One region of the Haemophilus sp. UMB1048 genome, then DNA from elsewhere that is predicted to be linked to it. Evidence: riboswitches for the same ligand, from Rfam matches in the RefSeq annotation. Region 1 holds a riboswitch; the other holds the start of a gene.
What was found. A riboswitch is a leader RNA that binds a small molecule or an ion and turns the genes downstream of it on or off. The one in region 1 is predicted to bind preQ1.

Region 1 (15,657 bases):
TAATCGCTTTGCCCTGAAAAGCCTAGAAAAAATTTGCTGCGTAAATTTGCATTGTGGGGCTGAATATTTTATAATCCGTCGCTCTCAAAGTTTGTCTTTGAGCAAATTTAGGAAAGTTGCTGGGTCGCCTGCAATTTTTTATTTTAAACTTTTAATCAAGAGAACATTAAAATGGCATTTAAATTTAACGCTGAAGTTCGTCAAGCGCAAGGTAAGGGTGCGAGCCGCCGCCTGCGTCACAACGGTCAAATCCCTGCAATCATTTATGGTGGCAGCGAAGCACCTGTTTCAATCATCTTAAATCACGATGAATTAAACAACGCACAAGTTCACGATTCTTTCTATAGCGATGTAATCACTTTAGTGGTTGAAGGTAAAGAAGTTGCAGTGAAAGTTCAAGCAATGCAACGTCACCCATTCAAACCAAAATTGGTTCACATTGACTTCAAACGTGCTTAATTTTTAGCTTGTGATAAGAACACCAATAATGATGAGTTATTGGTGTTTTTTCTTTTCGGGCAAAGAGCGGTCAAATTTGAAATCGTTTTAGGAGTATTTTCCAATGAAGATAGCCTTAGGCATTGAATATAACGGAAAACAGTATTGTGGCTGGCAGCGACAAGAGAAAGTGCGTAGCGTACAAGAAGAATTAGAAAAAGCGTTATCTTTCGTGGCAAATGAAAAAATTGAAGTGTTTTGTGCGGGTAGAACAGACTCTGGTGTGCATGGCACGGGGCAAGTCGTGCATTTTGAAACCACAGCAGTTCGTCCTGAAAAAGCTTGGGCATTTGGTACCAATGCGAATTTGCCTGATGATATTTCTGTGAGTTGGGCAAAGGTGGTGAATGATGAATTTCATGCCCGTTTTTCGGCAACAGCTCGTCGTTATCGTTATATTTTATATTGTAATAAATTGCGTTCAGCCATTTTGCCGGAAGGAATTACCCATTGCCATTTAGATTTAGATGAAAAGAAAATGCACCAAGCGGGGCAGTTTTTATTGGGCGAAAATGATTTTTCCTCTTTTCGTGCGGCACAGTGTCAATCAAATACCCCTTGGCGAAATGTACATCATTTAAATGTGGTGCGAAAAGGGCAGTACATTATTGTGGATATTCAAGCCAATGCTTTTGTGCATCATATGGTACGCAATATTGTGGGAAGCTTGATAGAAGTCGGCGCAGGCAATCAACCTGTTGAGTGGATGAAATGGTTGTTAGAGCAAAAAGATCGTAAATTAGCCGCTCCAACAGCGAAACCCGAAGGCTTATATTTAGTAAATGTCATTTACCCTGAAAAATTTGCGATTCCACAGAAAAATTTAGGGCCGTTGTTTTTAGAAGATAATCTCATCTGACTAGCAAATTTCGCTAAATTATGATTAAATACGCAAACTTTTCTAGTTAATAAAAAAGGTAAAAAATGAGCTGGATTGATAAAATTTTTAGCAAAGGAACCTCTTCCGCTACATCACGTAAAGCAAACGTGCCAGAAGGGGTTTGGACAAAATGTACCTCTTGCGAACAAGTCCTTTACGGCGAAGAAGTAAAACGTAATTTACATGTTTGCCCAAAATGCGGCCATCATATGCGCATTGATGCTCGTGAGCGCCTTTTAGCTTTATTAGATGAGGGTTCAAGCCAAGAATTGTCGGCTGATTTAGAACCAAAAGATATTCTTAAATTTAAAGATTTAAAAAAATATAAAGATCGTATTTCTGCAGCTCAAAAAGAAACGGGCGAAAAAGATGCGTTAATCACAATGACAGGTACACTTTACAATATGCCTGTAGTCGTTGCCGCATCTAACTTCAGTTTTATGGGCGGTTCAATGGGCTCTGTTGTGGGTTCAAAATTTGTAAAAGCGGCAGAAAAAGCCATTGAATTAAACTGTCCGTTTGTTTGTTTCTCTGCAAGTGGTGGTGCACGTATGCAAGAAGCACTTTTCTCCTTAATGCAAATGGCAAAAACTAGTGCAGTATTAGCAAAAATGCGTGAAAAAGGCGTACCGTTTATTTCTGTATTAACTGACCCAACATTAGGTGGGGTATCTGCAAGTTTTGCGATGTTAGGTGATGTGAATATTGCTGAACCAAAAGCATTAATCGGTTTTGCAGGCCCACGTGTTATCGAACAAACTGTACGTGAAAAATTACCAGAAGGCTTCCAACGTAGTGAATTCTTACTCGAGAAAGGGGCGATTGATATGATCGTGAAGCGTTCAGAAATGCGTTCAACCCTTGGAAACCTTTTAAGCAAACTCACCAATCAACCTTCACCTTTTGTTGAAGTAGAAGTTGTTGAACATGAGTAATACAATGAATTTAAAAGCCACTTCGCCACTCACTGAGTGGCTTTCTTATTTGGAAAACAGTCACTTTAAAGCGATTGATTTAGGGCTAGAACGCATTAAATCCGTGGCAGAAGAATTGGACCTTTTGAATCCCGCACCTTATGTGATCACGGTGGGGGGGACAAATGGCAAAGGCACGACTTGTCGTTTGCTTGAAACCATTTTGTTAAATCACGGTTTGCGTGTGGGTGTGTATTCCTCACCTCATTTATTGCGTTATAACGAACGTGTTCGTATTCAAAATCAAGACTTGCCAGATGAAATGCATACCGTTTCTTTTGATTTCATCGAAAAGCATAAAACGCAGTCCCTCACTTATTTTGAATTTAGCACCTTATCAGCTTTGCATTTATTCAAACAAGCGAAGCTTGATGTCGTCATTTTAGAAGTAGGGCTTGGTGGACGCTTAGATGCAACCAATATTGTCGATAATGATCTGGCAGTTATCACCAGTATTGATATTGATCATACAGATTTTCTAGGTTCAACTCGCGAAGAAATTGGTTTTGAAAAAGCGGGGATTTTCCGCGCGAATAAACCGGTTGTGATTGGCGAACCCAATGTTCCGCAGCCTATGTTAGAACAAGCGGAGAAATTACATTGCCACGTTTCACGCCGAGATGTCACTTGGTCGTTTAAAGCCAATGAGCAAACTTGGATGTGGCAGAGCAATAAAGTGCGGTTAGAAAATCTGCCGTTTTGCCAAATTCCATTAGCTAATGCGGCAACAGCTTTGGCTGCTGTTGAACAGCTGCCTTTTGATATTTCTGTCGATACCATTAAACGTTCATTAATTGAAGTGGAATTAGTGGGTCGTTTCCAACAATTAAAAGGTAATCAATTAGAAAAATTGGCAGAACGCTTGAATGTATCTTATTCACAGTTGCCAAAAGTGATCATCGATGTTGGGCATAATCCTCATGCAGCAAAATATTTAGCCGAAAAATTGACCGCACTTAAAACACAAATTTCAGGGCGTATTATTGCCGTTTGCGGTATGTTAAAAGATAAAGATGCCGAGTCGGTGTTTACCCAACTTACGCCAATTATCGAACAATGGCATTGTGCCACATTAGGCGGCTACCGTGGTCAATCGGGTGATGACTTACATGCAAAATTAACATCAGTTTACCCATCAGCAAAAAGTGTTTCTGAAGATTCTGTAGTTGAAGGTGTGCAAAGTGCGGTTAAAAATGCAGATAAAAATGACATTGTGCTGGTATTTGGATCTTTCCACACCGTAGGGGAATTTTTAGAATATTTAGCATAATGGGTTTGCAAAGTAAAAAGGCTGACAAAATGTCAGCCTTTCTTTTTATATTTTATTAGTGAAGGTATTTAACAAGGTTTAAGAACATTTTTAAAATACCATTATTTAATAAGTCGATAAAGAATGCCCCTACCATTGGTACGATTAAGAACGCTTTGTGAGAAGGTCCGAAACGGCTAGTAATCGCTTGCATGTTAGCAACGGCTGTTGGTGTTGCACCGAGACCAAAACCACAGTGACCCGCACTTAATACAATCGCATCATAATCTTTACCCATAATACGGTATGTGACGTAGATGGCGAAGAAAGCCATGAAGGCAACTTGAACCGCTAAGATAATGAGTACATCTGCTGCAAGACCTACCAATTCCCAAAGTTTGAGAGACATTAAGGCGATGGCTAAGAAGATAGATAAACCTACACTACCTAATACATCAATCGCTGAATCAGCCACTTGGAATTTGAATAAATTGGTTAAGCTGTTACGAATAATTACCCCAGTAAACAAACACCATACGAATGTCGGTAATTGCATTTGTGTACCTTTTGTTAAGCCATCTAAGTATTGACCGATGAGTAAACATAAAGAAAGCATTGCGATGGTCTCAATGATTGAGCGCGCATTTATTTTACGTTTGTAAGTCGGGTGTTCAAATGCCTCTTGTACGTCATCTACTTCATCATTCTCTGGGTTCTCCCCTTGTTTTTGACGATTTAATAAATAACGAGATACTGGACCACCTAAGATACCACCGAAGACTAAACCGAATGTGGCACATGCCATGGCAATTTCTGTTGCAGCAGGTAGGTTAAATTCTTTAGTGAATGTTTCTGCCCAAGCTGCACCTGTACCATGACCACCCGTTAAGGTAACAGAACCTGCAAGTAAACCGTAAGCAGGATCAATGCCTAATAATTGAGTACCTAAAATACCGATGGCATTTTGGAAAACAATGAGAAGGGCAGCGACAAGTAGGAAGATAACTAATGGTTTTCCGCCTTTAACTAAGCGGGCAAAGTTTGCACTTAAACCGACAGATGAGAAGAATACTAACATCATCGATGTTTTTAAGCTTTCCTCAAAGGTAAATGAGGTGCCGTTTACTTTGTATAAAATGGTTAATGCAATAGCCACAATAAAGCCACCAACAACAGGCTCAGGGATGTTGAATGCTTGTAAAACGCGAATACGTTTTACTAGAAAATAACCAAGTAATAATACAAAGCTTGCTAAAGCAAGCGTTTGATAGGTATCAAAAACAATATTCACGAAATATCCTCCTATTTAGTTTGGTTTCGAGAGTTCTTATGAGTTGTGTTCGGGTTCAACTACCACAATATCAACATTGCTATGTAATCCACGTGGTAATTGGGAGCCTTTTCTGCCGCGTTCCGCACGGAATTTTTGCAGATCTTCCGGTTTTAATGTGATTTTTCGTTTACCGGAATGGAACTCAAGGCTAGCTTGCTCTGAAATTAAGAACAATTTCACCAATAATTCTGACCGCGCTTTTGCATTCGCTGCTGGAATACTGATGATTTTGTTGCCTTTCCCTTTTGATAATGCCGGTAAATCCCGTACCGGAAAAATCAGCATTCGACCCGCTGAAGTGAGGGACACAAGAAGTGAGGCCGACTCGGAAAGTGTCTCAGGTTTCAAGACTTTCGCATTTTCTGGCAAAGAAATCAAGGCTTTTCCAGCTTTATTACGTGCAATTAAATCTTCAAATTTGCAAATAAAACCATATCCTGCATCTGATGCCATCAATAATTCTTGTTTTTCAGGTTCCATAATAACCTGTTCAATCGTCGCACCTGCCGGTAATGTAAGTTTACCGGTGAGCGGTTCACCTTGTGAACGCGCAGAAGGCAAGCTTAATGGATCTAAAGCGTAGCTACGACCTGTACTATCAATAAAGATTACGGGTTGATTGCTTTTACCACAAGCGTGCGCCAGATATTTATCGCCTGCTTTATAGCTTAATCCTGCCGGATCAATGTCATGACCTTTTGCACAGCGTACCCAGCCCATTTCAGATAAGATGACGGTAACAGGTTCAGCCGGAGTCATTTCACTTTCAGAAATCGCTTTTGCTTCTTCACGTTCAACTAATTGAGACATTCTAGGGCTGGCGTATTTTTTCGCGTCTTCTTGAATTTCTTTTTTGATCAAGGTATTTAAGCGACGTTCCGATCCTAAAATTAACTCTAAATTTGACCGCTCTTCTTCGAGTTTATCTTTTTCAGCTTGTAATTGATGTTCTTCTAATTTGGCTAAATGGCGCAAACGTAAGTTTAAAATGGCTTCTGCCTGTTCATCACTTAAGTTAAAACGAGCCATTAAAACTTGTTTAGGTTCGTCTTCAGTACGAATAATCTCAATCACTTCGTCAATATTGAGGAAGGCAATCATCAAACCATCTAAAATATGTAAACGAGCGAGTACCTTATCTAAACGATGCTGTAAGCGACGTGTTACTGTTGTGCGACGGAATGTCAGCCACTCAGTGAGAACTTGAAGTAAGCCTTTTACGGCTGGTTTATGATCAAGCCCGATCATATTCATATTCACACGATAGCTTTTTTCAAGATCAGTCGTCGCAAATAAATGCGCCATCAAGGCATCTGTGTCAACGCGATTTGAACGTGGTACAAGCACAATACGCACAGGATTTTCGTAATCTGCTTCATCACGAATATCTTCCACCATTGGCAATTTTTTTGCTGTCATTTGCTCAGCAATTTGCGCAATGATTTTTGATGGTGAAGATTGATGAGGAAGTGCACTAATGATGATTTCACCGTCTTCTTTATGCCATGTTGCCCGCATTTTGATAGAACCACGGCCGGTTTCATACATTTTACGAATATCATCTTTAGGAGAAATAATTTCCGCTTCCGTTGGGAAATCAGGGCCTTGAATGATATTAAGTACATCATCTAATCCTGCTTTTGGATTATCTAATAACAGGACAGCTGCATCTGCTACTTCATTAATATTGTGTGGTGGAATATCTGTTGCCATACCAACGGCAATCCCGGTGGTGCCATTCAACAGAATATGAGGCAAACGTGCAGGCAAATATTGTGGTTCTTCTAAGGTGCCATCAAAGTTTGGTTGGAAATCAACAGTGCCTTGCCCTAATTCAGATAATAGAATTTCAGCGATTTTGGATAAGCGAGATTCGGTATAACGCATTGCCGCGAATGATTTAGGATCATCTGGTGCCCCCCAGTTTCCTTGCCCATCTACCAAAGGATAACGGTAAGAAAAGGGCTGAGCCATTAATACCATGGCTTCATAACAGGCAGAGTCACCGTGTGGGTGGAATTTACCTAACACATCACCGACGGTACGCGCGGACTTTTTAAATTTTGCCGCGGCATTTAAACCCAGTTCAGACATCGCATAGACAATACGACGTTGAACAGGCTTTAAGCCATCGCCAATAAAAGGCAATGCACGATCCATAATGACGTACATTGAATAATTAAGGTAAGCCTTTTCTGTAAAGGTGCGAAGAGGCATCTGCTCGATGCCTTCGTAGTTAATATTGCTCATATTTTTCTATCTATTTTCTTGTTGCACCAGAATTTGTATCTGAATGTTCGTGAGGAGAATGTCCCATATCTATTCCTTTATGACTGTCTATTTCATAAGGAACAGGTTGCGGTTTTTGTGGATTGGCTTCTTTAAAGGCTTCGTCTTTTAATTTGCCGGAATAAATATTTGGATTTTTTTCGCCTTCAACCACAATATGTCCCATTGTGCCTTTGTTTACAGCGCGGAAAATGGAATGATCCATAAAGACATAAGTACCCGGTACATCAATTCGAGTTTCTACCATGGTGGCACTGCCAGATGGAATCAAGGTCGTTTGAACATTGTGATTAACAAGTGTGCCGCCTTCTACATACACATTGTCAAATACCGCACCGATTAAGTGGAAAGAAGAGCATAAATTCGGCCCCGCATTTCCTACAAATAGGCGAATTGTTTCGCCAGTTTTTGCTTTTAAGGCATTTTCATCCATAGTTGCGCCGACTTTGCCGTTGAAGAGGACATATTCTGGGCGCTCATCAATAGCTTTTTTCATACTAAACGGCTGCAAGCCAGGATCGCCAAATTCACCTTTTGTATAGAATTCACTTTGCATAATGTAAAATTCACGATCCACTTTTGGTAAGCCTTCTTTTGGCTCAACTAAAACTAAACCATACATCCCTTTAGCAAGGTGAATATCAACAGGCTGACTGCCACAATGGTATAAATAAATGCCAGAGCGTAATGCCCTAAATTGGAAGGTTGATGTGTGTGTTGGTGGCGTTTCACTCGCGATAGCACCGCCCATTGGCACAGCGGCAGCATGGAAATCGATACTGTGCGGCATCATTGAACTCGCTGAGTTGGAAAGTTGCACTTCCACCATATCGCCTTCACGTACACGAATGAATGGCGCAGGCACGCTACCGTTTAATGTCCAGAATTTAAATTGCACACCATCCATTAAATCCATAATTTGCTCAAGTGCGGTCAGTTTTACCACGACTTTTGCAGGGTGATTACGTTCAATCGGTTTTGGCACATTGGGCGCAAGCGTCAGTTCAGCTTCAATTTCTGGTAAATTTTCAACCGCAGTGGTTGCCGTATTAGAGGGCTTTTCCTCTGCTTTAGCAGAAGGAACAAGGCTTAAACCTGCACCCAATGTAATTGTTGCTAGGCCTAGTGCACTATTCTTAAAAAAATCTCGACGTTGTTCGTTCATGATTAACCTCAAATAATTAAACAGCTAAATCCACTTGATCTCCATTGGTTTGCAACCAATTTTTGCGATCTTCCGCTCGTTTTTTGGCGAGTAACATATCCATTAATTCTAATGTTTCAGCCCCTTGATCTTTACCTAGCTCATAGGTTAATTGAACTAAACGGCGTGTATTCGGATCCATGGTGGTTTCACGTAATTGTGACGGATCCATTTCACCCAAACCTTTGAAGCGTTGTACGTTTAAGGTGCCTTTTTTACCTTTTAAACGTTCTAAAATGGCTTCTTTTTCGCTTTCATCGAGGGCATAAAACACTTCTTTGCCTAAGTCGATACGATAGAGTGGTGGCATTGCCACATAAACATGCCCATCTTGAACCAATTTCGGGAAGTGACGTAAAAAGAGTGCACAGAGTAGGGTAGCAATATGCAAACCATCAGAGTCCGCATCGGCTAAAATACAGACTTTACCGTAACGGAGTTGGGATAAGTCTTCATTATCAGGATCGATACCAAGCGCCACAGCAATATCATGAATTTCCGTTGAGGCAAGCACTTGATCACTGGCGACTTCCCAAGTGTTTAAGATTTTTCCACGTAACGGCAAAATAGCTTGATATTCACGATCACGCGCCTGTTTGGCTGAGCCGCCCGCAGAGTCTCCTTCTACTAAGAATAATTCGGTTTTTTCTAAATTTTGTGATGCACAATCGGCTAATTTCCCAGGTAGAGCAGGACCACTCACTAATTTTTTACGTACGACTTTTTTAGCGGCATTTAAACGACGTTGTGCAGAACTGATCGCCATTTCAGCTAAGCGATCCGCATCTTGTACATTTTGATTCAACCATAAACTGAAGGCATCTTTTAAAACCCCCGCAACAAAGACCGCACTTTGACGAGAAGATAAGCGTTCTTTCGTTTGGCCGGCAAATTGAGCATCTTGCATTTTCAGTGAAAGAATATAAGCACAGCGATCCCAAATGTCATCTGCTGTTAATTTCACCCCTCGTGGTAATTTATTGCGGAATTCGCAATATTCGGTCATGGCATTGAGCAAGCCTTGGCGAAGACCATTTACGTGTGTTCCGCCTTGGACTGTTGGAATCAAGTTTACATAGCTTTCAGCAATAAGCTCGCCACCTTCAGGTAACCATAATAATGCCCAGCTTACCGCTTCTGTGGAGCCTTTAAATTCACCGACAAATGGTTTTTCAGGCAAGGTTTCAAAACCATTTACCGCTTCAGTTAAGTAATCGGATAAACCATCTTGATAGCACCACACATCTTCAGTGTTATTCACTTTATCGACAAATTTAATTTCTAAGCCAGAACAAAGTACGGCTTTCGCACGTAATAAGTGGCGTAAACGGCTGACAGAAAAATTCTTGCTATCAAAATATTTTGGATTAGGTTTGAAGTGAACGGTGGTGCCGGTTGTACGTCTGCCACAAGTCCCGATGACTTCTAATTCTTCTACTTTTGCGCCATTTTCAAAGGCAATTTTATACACTTCACCGTTACGTTTAACTTGAATATCAACGCGTTCAGAAAGTGCATTGACGACAGAAATCCCCACCCCGTGTAAACCACCAGCAAATTCATAGTTTTTATTTGAGAATTTACCGCCAGCGTGAAGTTTCGTTAAGATTACTTCGACACCAGAAACGCCTTCCGTTGGATGGATATCCACTGGCATCCCGCGGCCGTTATCAATGACTTCAAGCGATTGATCGGCGTGTAAAATCACTTCAACTTTGGTGGCAAAACCCGCAAGAGCTTCATCCACACTGTTATCGATAACTTCTTGTGCTAGGTGATTTGGACGGGTAGTGTCCGTGTACATACCGGGGCGAATTTGCACCGGTTCGAGATCTTTTAGAACCGTAATTTCTTGAGCAGAATAATTTGTAGTCATTTTTAAAATTAGTTACTTATTTATAAAAAAATTAGCGTGATTTTATCAAAAAATGACGCGTTTATAAAATCAAAGATGAGAAAAGATAAGGATACTATATCAAGTAAAAGTGCGGTCAAAATTTGACGTGAATTTTGACCGCACTTGGGGTTCATTTGAATCTATTTAATCTGTTATGGAGTGAGTTATCGAGATACTAAGCTTTTGCTTTTGTTGCTAAATATTCCTGCAAGCCTTTATTTCTCAATTTACAACTTGGGCATTCCCCACAGCCACCTTCAACACCTTCATAGCAAGTGTGGGTATGCTGACGAACATAATCTAACGCACCTAATTCATCAGCTAATGCCCAAGTTTGTGCTTTGGTGAGATACATTAACGGTGTTTTTAAATTGAACGGATAATCCATGGCTAAATTAAGGGTGACATTCATGGATTTGATAAACACATCACGGCAATCGGGATAGCCGCTGAAATCTGTTTCACATACACCCGTAATGATGTCATTAATACCTTGTCCTTTTGCGTAAATCGCCGCATACAATAAGAAGAGCGCATTTCGTCCATCCACAAAGGTATTAGGTAATTCACCGTCTTTTTGCTCAATATCTGCATTGGCATCCATTAAGGCATTATGGGTAATAGATTTGATGACGGACGTATCAATCAACGTTTGTTTTACGCCGAGATCTTTGGCGATCCAACGGGCTTTTTCTAATTCAATAGCATGGCGCTGGCCGTATTGAAAGGTGACGGTTTCGACATTTTCCATGCCATATTCGGCAATAGCTTGAATTAAACAGGTTGTGGAATCTTGTCCACCAGAGAAGATCACAAGGGCTTTGCGATTGTGATTAGGATTTGAAATATTCATAGGATACCTAGTTTTTTTATGTAGGAGGTTTGCGAACTACAAGTTAAAAATGAAGCGGTATTGTAGAAGTCAAAGATAAATTTTGCAAGAAAAGGACTAATTTAAGCAGGAAAAAGCGGAGAAAATTGTGATACAATTTTGGCAACTTAGTTTTAAAAAGGTAAACACAATGAAAAAATTAATTCTTATTGTTATCGGTGCATTAGTAATTTCAGCTTGCGCAAATAAAGACGTTTATTTTAATGGTTCGGAAGGATCTCATTCAGGCATGAAATTTGATAAAGACACTCGTCATTGGGGCGTTAATCAATAATTGTTTTGATAAAAGAAAAGCCATACAGTTGTATGGCTTTTTTATTTAAATCACTTCTTCTTGGCAATGTGGGCAAGTCATTAAATGCTCTTCATTATTATGCACAATATAATGGCCCATTTTTTTTGCTTTGGTATCAAGATATTTCGTATTGTAACGGTTTTCACCTACATTTAATGGTACGCGTTCTACGATATTAATTCCCGCTTTTTTCATGGTTTCTACTTTTTGCGGGTTGTTTGTCATCAAGCGAACTTGCTTCACACCTAATAATTCAAACATATCGGCACACACATTAAAGTTACGTTCATCAGCTTTAAAGCCTAATGCAAGGTTGGCTTCAATGGTGTCCATGCCTTGATCTTGTAATGAATAAGCACGAATTTTATTAATTAGACCAATACCTCGTCCTTCTTCACGATGATAGATCAACACACCTCGACCCGCTTCGCTAATTTGACGTAATGCGGCTGCAAGCTGGAAACCGCAATCACATTTTAAACTGTGTAATGCATCACCAGTCAAGCATTCCGAATGAATACGGGCGAGCACAGGCTCATCTTGGTTTGAAATATCACCCATTACTAATGCGACATGTTCTTTTTTTGTATCGGGAAATTCAAATCCGACCATTTTAAATATGCCATATTCAGTAGGCAAATTGGCTTGAGCAACCAGTTGGATTTTTGACATAACGTATCCTTTTTCAACTTTATTCTGCTAAAATGTGCACTTTATTTTTATTATCAAGAGGCAACAATGTTTAAAAGGCTGTCATTATATACGTTATTCCTTTGTCTTGTACCATTTTTTGTTTGGGGGTTTGCTTATCATTGGCATGGAAACAACCAATTAATGGAATGGGATTATTGGCTTTATCTTTTAACCGAAACGGGTAGCGTACCTTATGCTTTAATTACCTGTGGTGTGTTTGCTTTACTTTTTCGTTTTCTTTTTGAAAATCGTAAACAGTGGATTATGGGCGTGATTGTAATGGGCCTGTCGGTATTATCCACACAAGTGATTAAAACAGGTTTAAAAACAGTTTTTGCCGAGCCACGTCCTTTCACCGTCTATTTAGCAGAAAAAACAGAAAGCACTACGGATGCTTTTTATCATCAAGATCGTTCAGAGCGTGCAAAATTAGTTGATAAATTTTATTCTACACAAGCCGATACACCAGCCTGGTTAAAAGCGCATTATGAAGATGAAACAGGTTATTCTTTCCCATCAGGACATTCTATTTTTGCAGCCACTTGGCTAATGTTAGCCGTTGGATTTAGCCAATTATTAGGTAATCGTTCTTTTAAAGCGGAATTACTGATTGGTGCCATGACCATTTGGGGAGTATTAATGTTGATTAGCCGTGTACGCCTTGGAATGCATTATCCAATCGATTTATTTGTGGCGATAATTTCAGCATGGATTGTTCATTTAATTATTTTTGGTTTCTTACAGAAGAAAGGCTTGTTTAACAATAAATAGCATCAAAGACTGGTTTTAGCGATAAAGCCGGTCTTTTTTATTGCTTATAGAAAATATGATTTTTGTCATGGATTTTCATTTTGATTTCAAGGAAAATACAACCTATAAATTTCAATAATTTTGACCGCTCTTTTAAGGAGACAATATGTATTACGGTATTGATATTGGTGGCACAAAGATTGAATTGGCTGCTTTTAATGAAAAATTAGAAAAACTTTATACCGAGCGCGTGCCAACGCCACAGACAGATTATCAAGATTGGTTACAGGCGATTAAAACTTTAGTCGAACGTGCGGATGCCCACTTTGGTGAAAAAGGCACGGTAGGACTTGGGTTGCCAGGATTTGTTAATTTGACAACTGGGCTTGCTGAAGTGACGAATATTCGTGTCGCAGATAATAAACCTATTTTAACCGATCTTGAGAAAATACTCGGGCGTGAAGTGCGAGCTGAAAATGATGCAAATTGCTTTGCGCTTTCTGAAGCTTGGGACGAAGAGAATACCCAATATCCTTCTGTATTAGGGCTGATTTTAGGCACTGGTTTTGGTGGTGGCTTTGTGATTAATGGAAAAATTCACTCAGGACAAGTGGGAATGGCAGGAGAGTTAGGTCATCTTCAATTAAATTATCATGCCTTAAAATTATTGGGTTGGGATAAAGCCCCTATTTATCAATGTGGTTGTGGTAATCATGCCTGTTTAGATACTTATATTTCAGGTCGCGGTTTTGAAATGTTGTACCGTGATTTAAAAGGGGAAGAATTATCAGCCAAAGACATTATCGATCGTTTTTATGCGAAAGAGGAAAGTGCGGTTGATTTTGTTCGCATTTTTGTGGAGTTAGCGGCTATTTCTATCGGTAATATTATCACTGCGTTTGATCCACATATGATTGTGCTAGGTGGGGGGTTATCGAATTTTGATTATCTCTATGAAGCGTTACCAAAAGCATTGCCACCTCATTTAATGCGTAGTGCGAAAGTGCCACCAATCAAAAAAGCAAAACATGGTGATTCTGGTGGAGTGCGTGGTGCTGCAGCGTTATTTTTAAAACGTGAATAGATTTAATCTAAAAAAATAGTAAAAAATTGAATAAAATTTATGTTATAGGATAAAAGTCCAGTTTTTTTCTAAGAAAACTGGATTTTTTATTTTGTCTATTTACAATCAGAACATAGATTTTTTAAACGAGGTTTTTTATGCTGACAGAATTTGGGAACTGGATTGAGCAAGGTTTAACATGGGTTGTTGAACATTTAGATGAGCCATTATGGAATATCACCATTGTTATTTTATTAGGTGTAGGTCTATTTTTTACCATTACTACAGGCTTAGTACAGCTACGTCTTTTCCCTACAAGTATACGCGAAATGTGGTTCGGACGTGCTGCAGAAGGTAATTCTTTAACCCCATTCCAAGCTTTTGCAACAGGGTTAGCCAGCCGAGTTGGTGTCGGTAATATCAGTGGTGTGGCAACAGCTATTGCGCTAGGTGGTGAAGGTGCTGTATTTTGGATGTGGGTAACGGCATTTATTGGCATGTCGAGTGCTTTTGCGGAATCTACTTTAGCACAGGTATTCAAAATTCAAGATAAAGATGGCTCTTTCCGTGGTGGCCCCGCTTACTATATTACACAAGGTTTAAAATCACGTTGCTTAGCAGTAGCGTTTGCAGTATCACTTATTTTTACCTTTGGTTTTGCATTTAATTCAGTACAAGCAAACTCAATCGTAGAAGCAACTAAAAACGCTTGGGATTGGCAAGGTGAGTATGTTGGCCTTGTTTTAGTGGTATTAACTGCCGCCATTATTTTTGGTGGCGTGAAACGTATTGCGACCATTTCTAGTAGCGTAGTACCGATGATGGCACTCTTTTATCTAATTATGGCGGTAATTATCCTAGGTATGCATATTGATATGATTCCAACGGTAATTGCCAATATTTACAAAAGTGCCTTTACTTTCCAATCTGCTGCTGGTGGCATGTTTGGTGCTCTTGTGTCTAAAGCTATGATGATGGGGATCAAACGGGGATTATTCTCTAATGAAGCGGGGATGGGGTCAGCCCCAAATGCGGCCGCTGCAGCACATGTCAAACATCCAGTAAGCCAAGGTTTAGTGCAAATGCTTGGTGTATTTGTAGATACCATGATTGTCTGTACTTGTACGGCAGTGATTATCCTGCTTTCAGATAATTACGGCAGTGAAACGCTGAAAAGTATTTCCTTAACACAAAATGCATTGCGTTATCATGTAGGTGAATTTGGCGTACACTTCTTAGCTTTCATCTTATTACTTTTCGCTTATTCATCTATCATTGGTAACTATGCTTATGCGGAAAGTAACATCCGCTTTATTAAAAATAAACCTTGGTTTGTATGGTTGTTCCGCTTATCGGTATTGTTCTTTGTTTATTTCGGTTCAGTAAAATCAGGCAATGTCGTGTGGAATTTTGCGGATACGGTAATGGCTGTGATGGCAATTATTAACTTAGTCGCGATTGTTTTACTTTCCCCGATTGTGTGGAAACTAATGAAAGATTATCAGCGTCAATTAAAAGAAGGGAAAGAACCAGAATTCAAAATCGAGCTTTATCCTGAAATTAAAAAGCGTGTTTTAGAGCATCGAATTTGGAAATAAGCATTTAATGAAATATGAAAAGGCGGGAGATTCCCGCCTTCA
Region 2 (15,657 bases), on a different contig from region 1:
GGCAAAAATATTCTTTGGTTGGTAACCAACCCAACAGATATCGTGCGCTTAATCGAGGGTGGCGTAAAAATTGATAAAGTTAACGTGGGCGGTATGACGTTCCGTGAAGGCGACAAAATGCTTTCCCAAGCGGTTGCCGTCAACCCAACAGATGTAGCAGCATTTAAACAGCTTTTAGATAAAGGCGTGGAATTAAGCTTACAACAAGTGGCGAGCAGCCCGAAATCAATGCTCACGCACAAAGAGCTTGATGCGATTCAATTTTAATTACGAGGACAATTCATTATGACAACAATGGAAATTATTTTAGTCACGCTCGTTGCCGCCATTTGCGGTATGGGGAGTGTATTGGACGAACGTCAAACTCATCGTCCTTTAGTTGCTTGTACCTTAATCGGCTTAGTATTAGGTGATTTAGAAACCGGTATTATTGTCGGTGGTACCCTTGAATTAGTGGCATTAGGCTGGATGAACGTCGGTGCGGCAATGGCACCAGATGCGGCATTAGCCAGTGTGATTGCAACGATCCTCGTCATCAAAGGCGGCCAAGATAAAGGGAGCGCATTAGCGATTGCGATTCCGGTAGCGGCGGCAGGCCAAGTATTAACCATCTTCGTGCGTACTTTAACCATCTTCCTTCAACACAAAGCCGATGATTTTGCCGCAAAAGCCAACTTCCGCGGCATTGAATTCTGTCACTTCAGCGGTCTTGCGTTACAAGCGTTACGTGTGGCAATTCCAACCTTCTTCGTTGCATTAGTAGCAGGTACAGATACGGTGACTGAAGCATTGAACGCCATTCCAGAAGTAGTCACTCGCGGTTTACAGATCGCAGGTGGCTTTATCGTAGTCGTCGGTTATGCAATGGTCATCAATATGATGCGTGCAGGCGCATTAATGCCATTCTTCTTCCTAGGCTTCGTAATCGCCTCTTTCACCAATTACAACCTTGTAGGTCTCGGTATTTTAGGCACATGCTTAGCGATGATTTACATTCAATTAAACCCACGTTTCCATCAATCTACTGCGCCACAAGCAGTTGCAAAACGTGAATTAGCTGACGATGAACTTGAAGGACTATAAGGAAGAAATTATGACTGAACAAACTAAAAAATCATTAACAAAAGGCGATATTCGTAGCACTTACTGGCGTTCAACTTTCTTGCTAGGTTCCTTCAACTTTGAACGTATGCAAGCAATGGGGTTCTGTGTATCGATGATCCCAGCCATTAAACGTCTTTACAGCAAAAAAGAAGATCAAGCGGCCGCATTAAAACGCCACTTAGAATTCTTTAATACCCAACCTTGGGTGGCCTCATCTATCATCGGTGTAACCGCCGCAATGGAACAAGAACGTGCGAATGGTAACGATATTGATGACTCAGCAATCAGCGGGGTGAAAGTCGGTTTAATGGGACCATTAGCCGGTGTGGGTGACCCAATTTTCTGGGGGACATTACGTCCTGTATTAGCGGCACTTGGCGCGGGCTTAGCCCTTACCGGTAGCCTTTTAGGGCCATTACTTTTCTTCATCGGTATCAACCTTTGCCGCGGTTTAACCCGTTGGTATGGCTTTAAATATGGCTATGAAAAAGGTACCACCATCGTTAACGATATGGGCGGCGGCCGCTTACAAAAATTGACGCAGGGGGCGTCTATCCTCGGTCTCTTTGTCATGGGCTCACTGGTATCGAAATGGACGAGTATTAATATTCCATTAGAACTTTCTCGCTATAAAAACCAAATGGGCGAAGAAGTGGTGACCACCGTACAAAGCGTGTTAAACGATCTCCTCCCTGGTCTTGCAGCGTTAGGTTTAACTTTCTTATGTATGTATTTATTACGTAAAAAAGTCAATGCCATGTACATCATCTTCGCCTTATTCGGCGTGGGTATTTTAGGCTATCATTTTGGTGTGTTAGCGTAATATATTATGATATTGCCTTCCCTCTTTCGCTTGAGGGAAGGCAAATTTTTAGCATGACATATAAATCCTATGAACCTGAAAGATCTCATCAAGCCACCACCGGCTGAAGGCTATATCAAAAATTCATCCAATTTAGTGACCGCACTTTTTGTTCTCGCGGGCATTCTTTATTACCCCACTAATGGCTATGGTGCTGTCATCGCCTTAATTGCTGCACTGATTGTGTTAATCGGGCAAAAAATGCTGATTGCTCAAACCAATAAAGACTTCACCGAAATGCAGTTAGCCGAGAAGCAATTCCAAGAAACCCAAAACAGCGATTACCTCCGCTTTATTGAAGCACGCGCCACCCAAATGTTGCGCGACAACAAAGTCCTTTCCGAAAAAGGCAAAAAAGAGTTAGAAAGATTACTTACTGTAGTAAAAACACATTTAAAGGTATAATGCTGCCAAATTTATATTTGGAAAGTATCCTTATAAATATGAGACATACAAAGAAACTCATTACTCTTGCGGGAATTGCCTCATTTGTCACCTATTGGTTTTATCTGCCAACTTATCCGGTATATCCGAAGAGTGATCATTATGATCCTGATACACAAACTTTCTATAATGCAGAACCTCAACGCGCACCAATAAATGTTGCAAGTGCACTTTGGGAAATGACATTTCATGAAAAAGATTTTCACCCGAAAAAACCATTGCCAACAGTCAAACCAAATTGGACCGAGTTATTAACGCCAGCTGAACAGAGTCGATTTATGTGGTTTGGACATTCGACGCTACTTATGCGTATTGGCAATCAAACCATCATTACCGATCCGCTTTTTGGAAATAGTGCGTCCCCTGTACCAATAATGATGCACCGTTTTCAACCACCTGTGGCAGAAATTGAAGAATTACCACCTATAGATGTCGTGCTGCTTTCACATAGTCATTACGATCACCTAGAACAAGAAAGCATCGAGAAATTAATGAAAACACAAAGTCATTTTGTGGTTTCTTTAGGAATGGGCGTAATTTTACAAAAATGGGGAATAGATACAGCTAGAATTACGGAGTTAGACTGGTGGCAAAGCACTGAACGCAATGGCGTAAAATATACTGCATTACCTGCAAGACATGATTCTAGCCGTGGCTTGTTTGATCATAACAAAGCATTATGGTCTGGTTTTTTAATAGAGCATAAGCGCGGTCAAAATGAAGAACGTTTTTACTTCCATGGTGACTCCGCCCAAGGTAAACATTTTGATGAAATTGCCAGCCGTGTCGGTAAAATTGATATTGCGTTTATCGAGAACGGACAATATGACGAAAGATGGCCCAATAACCATCTTTTCCCTGAGCAAACCGCACAACTCGCGGCAAAACTACAACCAACAAGATTTATGCCCATTCACTGGGGCGCTTATCCCCTTGCCTTGCATACGTGGAATGAGCCTGTACTTAAAAGCGTACCAATGGCAAGAACACTGGGCGTGAATACACTTACGCCATTGTTAGGACAAGTATTTGACGTAAATACAAAAACAGAAGATTGGTTTACCCAAGAATAATCATAACTTTTGGCTATATGAAATAAGCTTTTCTTCTTTTTCTTACTTAAGTTAGAAAGGTATTATCAAGCAGAAATTTATGATTTATCCCTTAGGAGTAGTTTATGTCTCAATTTAAAATTCACACCATTGAATCAGCCCCTGAAGCAGCACAAGAAGCCTTAAAAGCCGTACAAAATGCCAATGGGTTTATTCCAAATTTAATTGGTGTTCTCGCAAACGCCCCTACTGCACTTGAAACTTATCGCACAGTGGGCGGCATTAATGGTCGTAACAGCTTAACGGCAACAGAACGCGAAGTGGTGCAAATTACTGCGGCTGTAGTTAACGGTTGTGGTTTCTGTGTAGCAGGCCACACGAAGATCGCTTTAAAAGTGTTAAAACTTGAAGAAGAGCTTGTAAACCAAATTCGTGCAACTGCTCGTATTGAAAGTGATAAAAAACTGGATACTTTAGCACGTTTCACCCTTGCCGTTATTTTGCAAAAAGCAAAATTAACTGAAGCGCAGCTTAAAGCGTTCTTTGATGCGGGTTATACTCAAGAAAATGCTATTGATGTGATTTTAGGTGTTAGCCTCGCCACATTATGTAACTATGTGAACAACATCGCTGAAACCCCAATCAACCCTGAATTACAGGCATTTGCATAATCAAGCCAATATAAAAAGTGCGGTCAAAAATGACCGCACTTTTTTATTCCTTCACAAATTGTTTAATTTGATCTGAATTCAAATGACCTGGCTGCGCTTTGATAAGATTTAAATCCTTATCCAATAGCAAATTAAATGGATAGCCTAACACATTAGCACGTTTAATAATTTCCCCATTTTCATCCAATAATACCGTGATATTTTTATAGTCCAAGCCTTTATACCAATTGATAAATTTTTGGCTATTTTGTTCGTTCTTTTGTCCGGGTGAGGCAATCGTAATTACATTAAAATTAAGATTCTTTTCAGCACTGAGATCATCAATTTCTGCTAAACCCGCCAAGCAAATTGGACACCAGGATGCCCACATTTTGATATAAAGCGGTTTACCTTGATATTGTGATAAGGTGACGGTTTGATTATCCAACGTTTTCAAGGAGATATCCGCCAAAGACACCTTCTCTTGTGCAAAACTCAATGGACTCAAAAATAATAAAAGTGCGGTCAATATTTTTTTCATTTTTTCCTCTTATTTCACAAAGGGAATCAAATCGCCATAGCCTTGTTTTTCCATTTCATCTAATGGAATAAACTTAATCGATGCGCTGTTGATGCAGTAACGCAAGCCGCCTTTATCACGCGGACCATCATCAAACACATGGCCTAAATGGGCATGACCACTGCGACTTAACACCTCAATACGAGTCATATTAAAGCTATTATCTTTTTGATACTCCGCCACTTCAGCGGCAATCGGTTTGGTAAAACTTGGCCAACCACAACCGGATTCAAACTTATCTTTGGAAGAAAATAACGGTTCTCCCGTGGTGATATCCACATAAATACCAGGCGCGAAATTATCCCAATATTCGTTACTAAAAGAACGTTCGGTATGTTTGCCTTGTGTCACGTCATATTGAAGTGCGGTCAATTTTTGCTTTAATTCTGTATCACTTGGTTTTGGGTATTTTTTATCATCAATTAATGGCTCATCGGCTTTTTTGATGTCAATATGACAATAACCATTCGGATTTTTCTTGAGATAATCCTGATGATACTCTTCCGCCTCCACATAATTTTTCAGCGGTTCTACTTCAATTTGAATCGGTTCTTGATATTTGCTTTGTAAGGTTTTCAATGCTGCCTCAATAACCGCTTTATCTTGTTCATTTTGATAATAAATACCCGTGCGATACTGTCTGCCACGATCATTGCCTTGCTTGTTAATACTGGTTGGGTCGATAACACGGAAATAATATTGCAATAATTTATCTAACGAAATTTTGTTTGGATCGTAAGTCACTTTCACGGTTTCAGCATGATCTGTCGCATGCAATAATTGATAATTCGTGGTATCACCTTTTCCATTGGCATAGCCCGAAACCGCATCTGTCACGCCTTGAATACGTTCCATATAAGCTTCTAGTCCCCAAAAACAACCACCTGCAAGATAAATAATGCGTTGTTCTTGTTTACTTTCCATTGTCATTTTTTGCTCCTTTGATGAAGTTGGATCATCAGCATACGTTAAACTACTTTGTAAACCGCCAAAAAGTGCGGTTAATATGAGAAATGTTTTTGTATATTTCATTTTCTTTCCTTATTATAGAAAATATCTTCAGATTACATTTCATTAGACGAAGACAAGCCCATTTTCTTACAAAATAAGGCAATTTTTTACCGCACTTTATGCAAGGAACCCTTATGCCAAACATACATCTCCGCAATAATTATCAAAAGGCTGTTGTTTGTATGGTGTTAGCTTACATCAGCATTGCCTTAATGGGCGTATTTGTAAAATACGCCTCTGATGAATTACCGTCCAGTGAAATTTTATTTTCCCGTTTTTTTATTGGTTTTGTGTTTCTCCTGCCTTTTTTAATTAAAGATGGCGATTTCAAAGTTGATATGTCGCAATGGAAGTTTCTCGTTTTGCGTAATCTCGCCGGCATTGCTAGTATGTTGTTAACCTTTTACGCGATTAAATATTTACCAATTTCCATTGCGACTTTATTGATGAATACGTCCGCACTTTTTGTGCCTTTATTGCTGTTTTTCTTTAAAGTCAGAACACCATTAAAAGTATTAGCTTGTAGTTTTATGGGTTTTATCGGTATATCCATCATTATGCTGACCAACGGATCAATGAATATCAACCCTATCCATGTAGGCTATGCGTTAGGTGCTGCTGTGCTAGCAGCCATGGCATTTATCAGCTTACAAGAGCTCAATAAACACAACTCACCTAAAAATATCGTGTTTTACTTTCACTTATTAGGCTCGATTTTATTGCCACTCTTTTTCATCACGCAGTGGAAAATGCCAACATTACATGGATTTACTCTGCTACTTTTAGTGGGCGGATTCGGTCTTATTTTCCAATTGTTATTGACTCGCGCCTTTAAATACGCGCCTGCAAATGTTATTACGCCTTTTGCTTTTACTGGCGTGATTTTCTCCAGCATCTGTGACTGGCTCTTCTGGGATAACGTACCTAGTCTGAATTTCTGGATTGGTTCATTAGTCATCATTATCGCTGTCAACTTGCTTGCTAGAATGCGGGCAAAATAGAGAAATCCGACCAAATAGATAAAATATAACTATTCCCAATAACATTGTTTGAGTGTATAATCCAAATGGTTTTTATTATTGAGGACACATTATGAAAAAATTATTCAAAACCACTTTAGCTTCTGCATTATTAATGGTATCCGCATTCGCTAGCGCCGTGACGGTTAAAGATGCGAAAGGTGAATTTACCCTTGATAAAACCCCAAGCCGTGTTGTGGCATTGGAATATTCTTTTGTGGATGCTTTAGCCCAAGTCGGTGTTAGCCCAGTGGGTGTGGCTGACGACAACAAAGTCGATCGTATTCTGCCGCAAGTACGCGAAAAAATTGCTGCATGGCAATCCGTTGGTACGCGTTCTCAACCGAGTCTTGAAGTGATTGCTTCCCTCAAACCCGATTTAATTATTGCTGATCCATCTCGCCATACTGCAGTATTTGAAGAATTGAAAAAAATTGCGCCAACAGTGATGTTTGATTCCCGTCATGAAAGCTACCAAGAAAATCTTGAAACTGCGCAGAAAATTGGTGATTTAGTGGGTAAAAGCGCCGAAATGAAAGCGAAGATCAATGAACATAATGATTACATTGCCAACATTGCAAAAAATCTAGGTGTACAAGGCAAAAAAGCCTCATTTAGTACTTCCCGAGAAGATAAATTTAATATCCAAAATGACAATGGCTATGTGGGTAGTTTCTTAACGACATTAGGTTTTGCCCCAACCAAACTCAATAGCGATCAGGCTTTCGTGGAAATCAACCTTGAACAATTAGTAATGGAAAAACCGGAATACTTGTTCATCGCCCATTATCGTGATGAAAGTATTGCGCGCAAATGGGAAGCCGAGCCACTTTGGAAAGCCATTCCTGCCGTAAAAGCGAATCATGTTTACAGCGTTGACGCTGACATGTGGGCTCGCGGTCGTGGCTTAGAAGCGAGCAAAATTATGGCAAAACAAATTGAAGGTTTCGTGAAACAAAAATAATGATGAAGTCCACTTTCCGTTGGGGAGTTTCCCTTATCATTCTGGCTTTTCTATTATGGGGAAGCCTGTTTTTGTATTATCCCATCGAAATTCGACCGCTTGCAGCTTTACAAGCGCTCCTCCCCGATGGCGATGAAATTGCCAAAATTACGGTAACCGATTTACGCTTACCGCGCGCATTAGTTGGCATGATTTTAGGTGCCAATCTTGCGGTGGCGGGGGCGTTGTTACAAACCATTACGCGTAATCCACTAGCCTCGCCTACACTACTCAGCGTGAACTCGGGAGCCAGTCTTGCCATGGTGACCACCAGTGCGTTTAGCCCCCTGATTCTTTCTGGTTATAGCATTGCTTTAGTGGCTAGTATCGGCGGCGGTCTGAGTTGGTTTGTGGTAATGCTGATCAGCAATGGTTGGAAAGACAACAGTGGAGATCGTAGCCGAGTGATTTTAGCGGGGATTGCCGTATCACTACTTTGTGCAGCGCTCACGAAATTGGTGCTCATTATCGCGGAAGATCATGCCTTCGGTATTATGAGTTGGCTAGCTGGCGGCATTGCACATGCCCGTTGGAATGAATTATTGACGTTATTTCCGTTCTTTATTTTGACCGCACTTTTCTGCCTATTTTTTGCCAGCCGTTTGAATTTACTCAATTTAAGCGATGAATCCGCTCGTTCCCTAGGCATCAATCTCTTTCGTTTACGTTGGTACGCTAACATCATGGCGTTATTGATTGTGGGCTCAAGCGTGAGTGTTGCTGGCCCAGTTGCCTTTATTGGCTTACTCGTGCCCCATCTTGCCCGCTATTGGATTGGTTATGACTTGCGAAAATCGCTCCCTATGGCGATGTTACTCGGTGCAATTTTAATGCTCGCTGCAGATACCATTGCCCGTGCGGTGAACTTCCCTAGCGAAGTGCCTGCTGGTGCGGTGCTTGCCTTAATCGGTGCCCCAGTCTTTGTATTATTTGCCAGAGGAAGACACTAATGCGAACCTCTCATGTATCTTTTCGCGCTATCGGCTTTTATGTCATCACGCTCAGTATGATGGTACTACTCTTTGGATTGAGTATTCGCCTTGGCACTTATACGCTTTCTTTTGAGGAAATTTGGGCGGCCTTTCAGCCTGATGATAAAAACTATTTTACCTTGATGGAATATCGTCTCCCCCGTGCAGTGTTAGCGATTTTATTAGGCGGAGCCTTAGCAATTTCTGGTGTGTTAGTGCAAAGCGTGGTGCGCAATCCACTTGCCTCTCCCGACATTTTAGGGATTAACAACGCGGCTGGGTTGGTTGCTGTTTCGGTATTGATGTTCTTGCCAAACTTAGCATTTTACTGGATGCCAATTTTTGCCTTTTTAGGCGGCGTGCTCTCTTTTGTCATTTTATGGATCGTGTGCGGTTTTAACTTCCGCCCTATCAAAATGGCAATCATTGGGGTCGCACTTTCCGCATTATGGGCAGCCATTAGTCATTATCTGATGCTTACCAATCCGGTCGAGATCAACACGGCTATGTTATGGCTCACAGGAAGCCTGTGGGGGCGCAGCTGGTCTTATTTGAATGTGGTATTGCCATGGTTAGTGGTATTGCTGCCCTTACCATTTATTTTCTGTCGCGATCTCGATACCCTTGGTTTAGGTGAAAACAAAGCCTCCACCCTGGGCGTAACCGTAAATAAAGTGCAAATTAGCGTTTTAGTGTTAGCGGTAGCTCTTTCCACTACAGCTGTGGCAATTGGTGGTCCGATTGCCTTTTTAGGCTTGGTTGCTCCGCATCTTGCCCGTCGTTTAGTCGGTGGCAGACATCGCACCCTATTACCGGCAGCCTTGATTATTGGCGCCCTCTTATTACAACTTTCGGATATTTTGGCGCGGGTGATTGACCCACCAACTGAACTACCAGCGGGTATTCTGACCGCGATTATCGGTGCGCCATATTTCTTCTACTTATTGATGAGAACTAAATAATGAGCATTGAAATCAATAATTTATCTTTAGGTTATCAAGATAAACTCGTGGTTAAAAATCTGTCGCTAAAATTCCCGAGAAATAAAGTGATTGCATTAATCGGCCCAAATGGTTGCGGTAAATCCACCACATTAAAAGCGGTAGCTCGCTTGCTTAAGCCAAAGCAAGGTTCAATCACCCATAAAGGTCAGGATATTTGGCAAAAAAGCCCTAAAGAATATGCCCAAGAATTGGCTTTTCTCCCGCAGCAACACCTGGTACCCGAAGGGATTAAAGTGCGGGAATTGATCGCCTACGGGCGTTCGCCTTACTTAAATCTCTGGGGCAAACTCAGCCAAAAAGATGAAGAATTGGTTAATTGGGCGATGGCACAAACACAAACTACCGAACTCGCCGAGCAGTTAGTTTCCGATTTATCCGGTGGCCAGCAACAACGGGTATTTTTAGCCATGACTCTTGCGCAAGATGCCGAATTAGTGCTACTCGATGAGCCTACCACTTATCTGGATTTAAACCGCCAAGCAGAACTCATGGGCATGATGCGACAAATGCAACAAAACGGTAAAACCGTGATTACGGTGTTGCATGATCTCAACCAAGCCTGCCGCTATTGCGATTACTTAATCGTCATGAAAAAAGGTGCCTTAATGGCACAAGGCACACCTGATGAAGTGATGACCGAAGAGTTACTTAAGGATGTGTTTGATTTGGATGTCATCATTCATCGTGATCCTATCAGTAACACACCGATGTTTATTTTGAAATAACTTTCAATCACTTCTCTAAATATCAAATAGGCGTTTTATTTTACTAAAACGCCTATTTTTTTACCTAAAACATCCGCTGTTATACATAACTAATATTTTTTATCGCCCAACTTGAGGTCAGACCACTTTACGAAACTTACACTTTCTTTACATTGTCATAAATATGGAGTCCACAATAAATAATTATAATTAAACATAGTAGAAGTTAATATGAAGTCTCTATCCCATATCTTTAAGGCTGTGCTATTAGTAGGTGTCAGTACCTCAGTAGTACAGGTTGCCTATGCCCAAAATTCCTCTATTGATACCGAACGAGAAAATATCATCATTTTCTCTCGTCAAGGAGAGGCTCAATTAAATCAAGCTATTCCAAAACTTGAGGCCTTATTTAAGAGGACACACGATATTAAAGTGCGCGATGATTTAATTACACTCTATCTGAGGACGAATCAATCCGCTAAAGCACTTTCACTTTGCGAAAGCTGCGCACCCGCGCAATTTTCTCAAAATGAACTGGAAAATTTAGGCAAAGCCGCTCGAAATGAAAAACAATACGACCGTGCCGTTGCATTCTATTCCCAATTGCAAAAGCAATTCCCTGATAATCCAAATGGATGGCTTGGTGGCGCATTAGCCCCCACTGAAACCAAAAACTAAAACTACACTGCGGCAAAAAATGCACTGAATGTTTAAAAGAAAACCGCACTTTGATTTAAAAACCAAAGTGCGGTTATTTTTAGAGATGTTTAATTAGATATGATATTCTCTAATTAAGCTTTTGGACCCGCTGCAATAAGTGCTTTACCTTCTGCATTAGTCGCATATTTTTCGAAGTTTTTCACGAAACGTCCTGCAAGGTCTTTCGCTTTCGCTTCCCATTGTGCTTTATCAGCATAAGTATCACGAGGGTCTAAGATCGCAGGATCTACACCAGGTAATGCTTTTGGAATCGCTAAGTTAAAGATTGGTAACTCACCCATTTCAGCTTTTTCTATAGAACCATCTAAGATTGCATCGATAATACCACGAGTATCTTTAATTGAGATACGTTTACCCGTACCGTTCCAACCAGTATTAACTAAATACGCTTCTGCACCAGCAGCTTGCATACGTTTAACTAATACTTGAGCATATTGTGTTGGGTGGAGAGTTAAGAACGCTGCACCGAAACATGCTGAGAAAGTTGGAGTTGGCTCAGTAATACCACGCTCTGTACCAGCTAATTTAGCAGTGAAACCAGATAAGAAGTAGTATTTGGTTTGCTCTGGTGTCAATTTAGACACTGGAGGTAACACACCGAATGCATCCGCAGTTAAGAAAATTACTTTCGTTGCGTGACCTGCACGAGATACTGGTTTAACAATATTATCAATGTGATAAATTGGGTAAGACACACGAGTATTTTCTGTTTTAGAACCATCATCGAAATCAACTGAACCATCTGCACGAACCACGACGTTTTCTAATAATGCATCACGGCGGATTGCACGGTAGATATCTGGCTCATTTTCTTCAGAAAGATGGATAGTTTTCGCGTAGCAACCACCTTCGAAGTTGAAGATACCTACATCATCCCAACCGTGCTCATCGTCACCGATTAATTCACGTTTTGGATCGGTGGAAAGGGTGGTTTTACCTGTACCTGATAAACCGAAGAAGATTGCTACATCACCGTCTTTACCTACGTTAGCAGAACAGTGCATTGCACCTACACCTTTAAGTGGTAGGAAGTAGTTCATCATTGAGAACATACCTTTCTTCATTTCACCGCCGTACCAAGTACCACCGATTAATTGAATACGCTCAGTTAAGTTAAATGCAACGAAGTTTTCAGAGTTCAAACCTTGTTCTTTCCAGTTCGGGTTAGTACATTTAGAACCATTCATCACCACGAAATCTGGTTTAAAAGTTTTTAATTGTTCTTCTGTCGGACGAATGAACATATTTTTCACAAAGTGTGCTTGCCATGCCACTTCCGTCACAATACGCACTGCGATACGGTCTTTTTCACTTGCACCACAGAAACCATCCACCACAAATAAACGTTTACCAGAAAGTTGTTTAGTCACAAGACCTTTCAAGCTTGACCACGTTTCTTGAGTCATTGGTTTATTATCGTTTTTCGCTACATCAGACGTCCACCACACTGTATCTTTTGTGGTATCATCTAAAACGATATATTTATCTTTCGGTGAACGACCGGTAAAGATCCCTGTATCAACAGCCACCGCGCCAGTTGTGGTAAGTGTACCTTTTTCAAAGCCTTCTAAGCCTGGTTTTGTTTCTTCTTCAAAAAGTTGTTCATAACTTGGGTTATAAACCACTTCTTTAACATCACGAATACCAACGGCTTCAAGTTCTTTAATTACGTTTTTAACATCAGTCATAGTTCACCTCTTGATTAAAAAGTTTAAAAATTTTTTCCTATGCTCATTGTATGGGAATTGTCAAAAAAAAAATGTTAACTAGATCTCATTTTTGAACATTCATTGGAAATTTCTACCTATTTTTAGGGTGTTTTTGGGAGCCAAGATAAAGTGCGGTTGATTTCACCTTTACTTTTCCTATATAGTGATAACCATTCTCAAATTAAGACCGGATAACCATGTTCTCATTTCTGCGTTTACCCTTTTTATTTTTCCTGCTGATGTGTACGCAAAGCGCGCAAGCAGAACCCAACTTTAAGATTCCTCCTATTCAAGAAAGCATGAAAAAAATGTATCAAATTCAACAAAAAGATTTTACTTTTGAAGGCAAGCATTATCGTTTGTTTATTGCTATTCCACCGAAAACGTCGAAAAAACTGACCGCACTTTATACGCTAGATGGTAACGCTCAATTTCCAATAGCAGTGAATGCTGTCAATCCTCATAAACCACTCCCCCTTATTGTTGGTATCGGTTATGTATCTGATAAAGCTTACGTCATTGAGGAACGAATGAGAGATTACACTTTTCCAGTAGAAGGCGCTGAATTTGCCAAAGGAGGGAAAGCCGCTGATTTTCTACGTTTTATTCAACAAGATGTAAAGCCTTATATTGAACAGCATTTCGATATCAATAAGGAAAAACAATATTTCTTTGGCCATTCTTTTGGTGGGTTGTTTGGATTATACGTGCTCTTCCATCAACCGGATTTATTTCAACATTACACATTGGCAAGCCCTTCTCTTTGGTGGGGGAATGGTTCATTTTTGCCTCAAAATGAGCCATGGATTAGCCAAAAACCATCACATATTCTGATTACATTAGGCTCTTATGAAGAACATCCTGAACAGGATCCGAATATCACTGAAGAGCAATTACAGCGTATTAATCAACGGAAACAAATGCGAACAATCAATGCGCATCAACTGGCGGAAATATTAACCAAACAAGGAAATTCCGTGGCGTTTATTTCCATTCCCAATAAAAACCACGGTGGCTCAATTCCTGACGCAATCAAACATAGCTTGGAACAAGTGCAACAATAAAACGTCCAAAAAAATCCCCGTTATCATGATGATCTGCCCCAAGAAATTTGACCGCTTATTTTCTCTTCATTTTCCGTGGTTCGAAACTTTCCCACGGTTAGTCAATATTTGACGAGAAAACAAAACTAAGGATGTTTATGCAACAAAATAAAAAGCCCTTGTGATTTTTTCAGGCGGCCAAGACTCCACAACTTGCCTATTTCAGGTCATCGCAGAATTCGGCAAAGAAAATGTCGAAGTAGTGACCTTTCAATACGGACAACGTCATGCAATTGAGCTAGAAAAAGGGCTTAACGAATACTTAATAGTTTAAAAACAACTGGTGTTTAAATTGGATTTTCTGGTGGGATGTTAGGATAATCAATAGTATTATATAAAAGTATCAATCACATACGAGTGATACTTTGGAAAAAAAATAAAATAGTCCAATTTACTTGACCGTGTACTATGGTACATGGTTTATAATATTCAGGGGGTGAAATAAGATGATTTATCGCATTAGTGAGTTTGCAGATAAATGTGGAGTTAATAAAGAAACGATCAGATATTACGAGCGAAAAAATTTATTACAAGAACCTCACCGAACGGAAGCTGGTTATCGGATATATTCATATGATGACGTTAAGCGTATTGGGTTTATTAAACGAATACAGGAACTTGGTTTCTCTTTAAGCGAGATTTATAAATTACTTGGTGTTGTAGATAAAGATGAAGTTCGTTGTCAAGATATGTTCGAATTTGTTTCTAAAAAACAAAAGGAAGTGCAAAAACAAATAGAGGATTTAAAACGAATTGAAACTATGTTAGACGACTTAAAACAACGATGTCCAGCTGAAAAGCAATTACATTCGTGTCCAATAATAGAAACATTAACATGAGAGATTAATTAACGAAAGGAGCTTTTTTATGAATAAATTTAAGGTAAACATTTCAGGAATGACCTGTACGGGTTGTGAAAAACACGTAGAATCAGCACTTGAAAAGATAGGTGCTAAAAATATTGAGTCTAGTTATCGTCGTGGTGAAGCAGTATTTGAACTGCCCGATGATATTGAGGTTGAAAGTGCAATAAAGGCGATTGATGAAGCAAATTACCAAGCCGGAGAAATTGAAGAAGTATCATCACTAGAAAACGTGGCGTTAATTAATGAAGACAATTATGACCTTCTTATTATTGGTTCTGGTGCTGCTGCCTTTTCTTCGGCAATTAAAGCTATAGAATACGGTGCAAAAGTTGGAATGATTGAGCGTGGAACGGTTGGGGGAACCTGTGTGAATATTGGCTGTGTTCCGTCAAAAACTCTTCTTAGGGCAGGGGAAATCAATCATTTATCAAAAGACAATCCGTTTATAGGTTTACAAACATCCGCTGGAGAAGTGGATTTAGCTAGTTTAATCACGCAAAAGGATAAATTGGTGAGCGAACTTCGGAATCAAAAATATATGGATTTAATTGATGAATATAATTTTGATTTAATTAAAGGTGAAGCAAAATTCGTTGATGCTAGTACGGTTGAGGTCAATGGGGCAAAGTTATCTGCAAAACGCTTTTTAATTGCAACAGGTGCATCGCCTTCGTTGCCCCAAATTTCAGGACTTGAAAAAATGGACTATTTAACTAGTACAACACTTCTTGAGTTAAAGAAAATACCAAAACGATTAACTGTAATTGGTTCAGGATACATTGGAATGGAGCTTGGACAACTATTTCATCATTTAGGTTCAGAAATAACGCTTATGCAAAGAAGTGAGCGACTTTT

Region 2: linked by a shared signal. The riboswitch ahead of QP437_RS08935 (7-cyano-7-deazaguanine synthase) and the one ahead of queC (7-cyano-7-deazaguanine synthase QueC) in region 1 are both predicted to bind preQ1.

Annotation. Positions count from the first base shown of each region.
Region 1 is NZ_JASOPB010000002.1:164,642-180,298, forward strand. It holds gene rplY (50S ribosomal protein L25) at 172-459, shown strand; gene truA (tRNA pseudouridine(38-40) synthase TruA) at 563-1,357, shown strand; gene accD (acetyl-CoA carboxylase, carboxyltransferase subunit beta) at 1,423-2,313, shown strand; gene folC (bifunctional tetrahydrofolate synthase/dihydrofolate synthase) at 2,318-3,622, shown strand; gene gltS (sodium/glutamate symporter) at 3,678-4,892, opposite strand; gene parC (DNA topoisomerase IV subunit A) at 4,929-7,184, opposite strand; gene nirK (copper-containing nitrite reductase) at 7,195-8,388, opposite strand; gene parE (DNA topoisomerase IV subunit B) at 8,405-10,303, opposite strand; gene queC (7-cyano-7-deazaguanine synthase QueC) at 10,500-11,177, opposite strand; PreQ1 riboswitch class I at 11,179-11,223, opposite strand; gene QP437_RS02590 (hypothetical protein) at 11,347-11,490, shown strand; gene ribA (GTP cyclohydrolase II) at 11,536-12,183, opposite strand; gene QP437_RS02600 (phosphatase PAP2 family protein) at 12,250-12,975, shown strand; gene nagK (N-acetylglucosamine kinase) at 13,121-14,038, shown strand; gene QP437_RS02610 (sodium:alanine symporter family protein) at 14,176-15,615, shown strand.
Region 2 is NZ_JASOPB010000009.1:32,808-48,464, forward strand. It holds gene QP437_RS08855 (mannose/fructose/sorbose PTS transporter subunit IIB) at 1-267, shown strand, start outside; gene QP437_RS08860 (PTS mannose/fructose/sorbose transporter subunit IIC) at 286-1,083, shown strand; gene manZ (PTS mannose transporter subunit IID) at 1,094-1,927, shown strand; gene QP437_RS08870 (hypothetical protein) at 1,997-2,371, shown strand; gene QP437_RS08875 (MBL fold metallo-hydrolase) at 2,410-3,483, shown strand; gene QP437_RS08880 (carboxymuconolactone decarboxylase family protein) at 3,588-4,133, shown strand; gene QP437_RS08885 (redoxin family protein) at 4,177-4,653, opposite strand; gene msrAB (bifunctional peptide-methionine (S)-S-oxide reductase MsrA/peptide-methionine (R)-S-oxide reductase MsrB) at 4,663-5,724, opposite strand; gene QP437_RS08895 (DMT family transporter) at 5,838-6,704, shown strand; gene QP437_RS08900 (Fe(3+) dicitrate ABC transporter substrate-binding protein) at 6,796-7,686, shown strand; gene fecC (iron-dicitrate ABC transporter permease FecC) at 7,686-8,675, shown strand; gene fecD (Fe(3+) dicitrate ABC transporter permease subunit FecD) at 8,675-9,658, shown strand; gene fecE (Fe(3+) dicitrate ABC transporter ATP-binding protein FecE) at 9,658-10,425, shown strand; partial or broken gene QP437_RS08920 (poly-beta-1,6 N-acetyl-D-glucosamine export porin PgaA) at 10,636-11,076, shown strand; gene pckA (phosphoenolpyruvate carboxykinase (ATP)) at 11,196-12,812, opposite strand; gene QP437_RS08930 (alpha/beta hydrolase) at 13,073-13,897, shown strand; PreQ1 riboswitch class I at 13,967-14,032, shown strand; partial or broken gene QP437_RS08935 (7-cyano-7-deazaguanine synthase) at 14,058-14,183, shown strand; gene merR (Hg(II)-responsive transcriptional regulator) at 14,383-14,775, shown strand; gene merA (mercury(II) reductase) at 14,804-15,657, shown strand, end outside.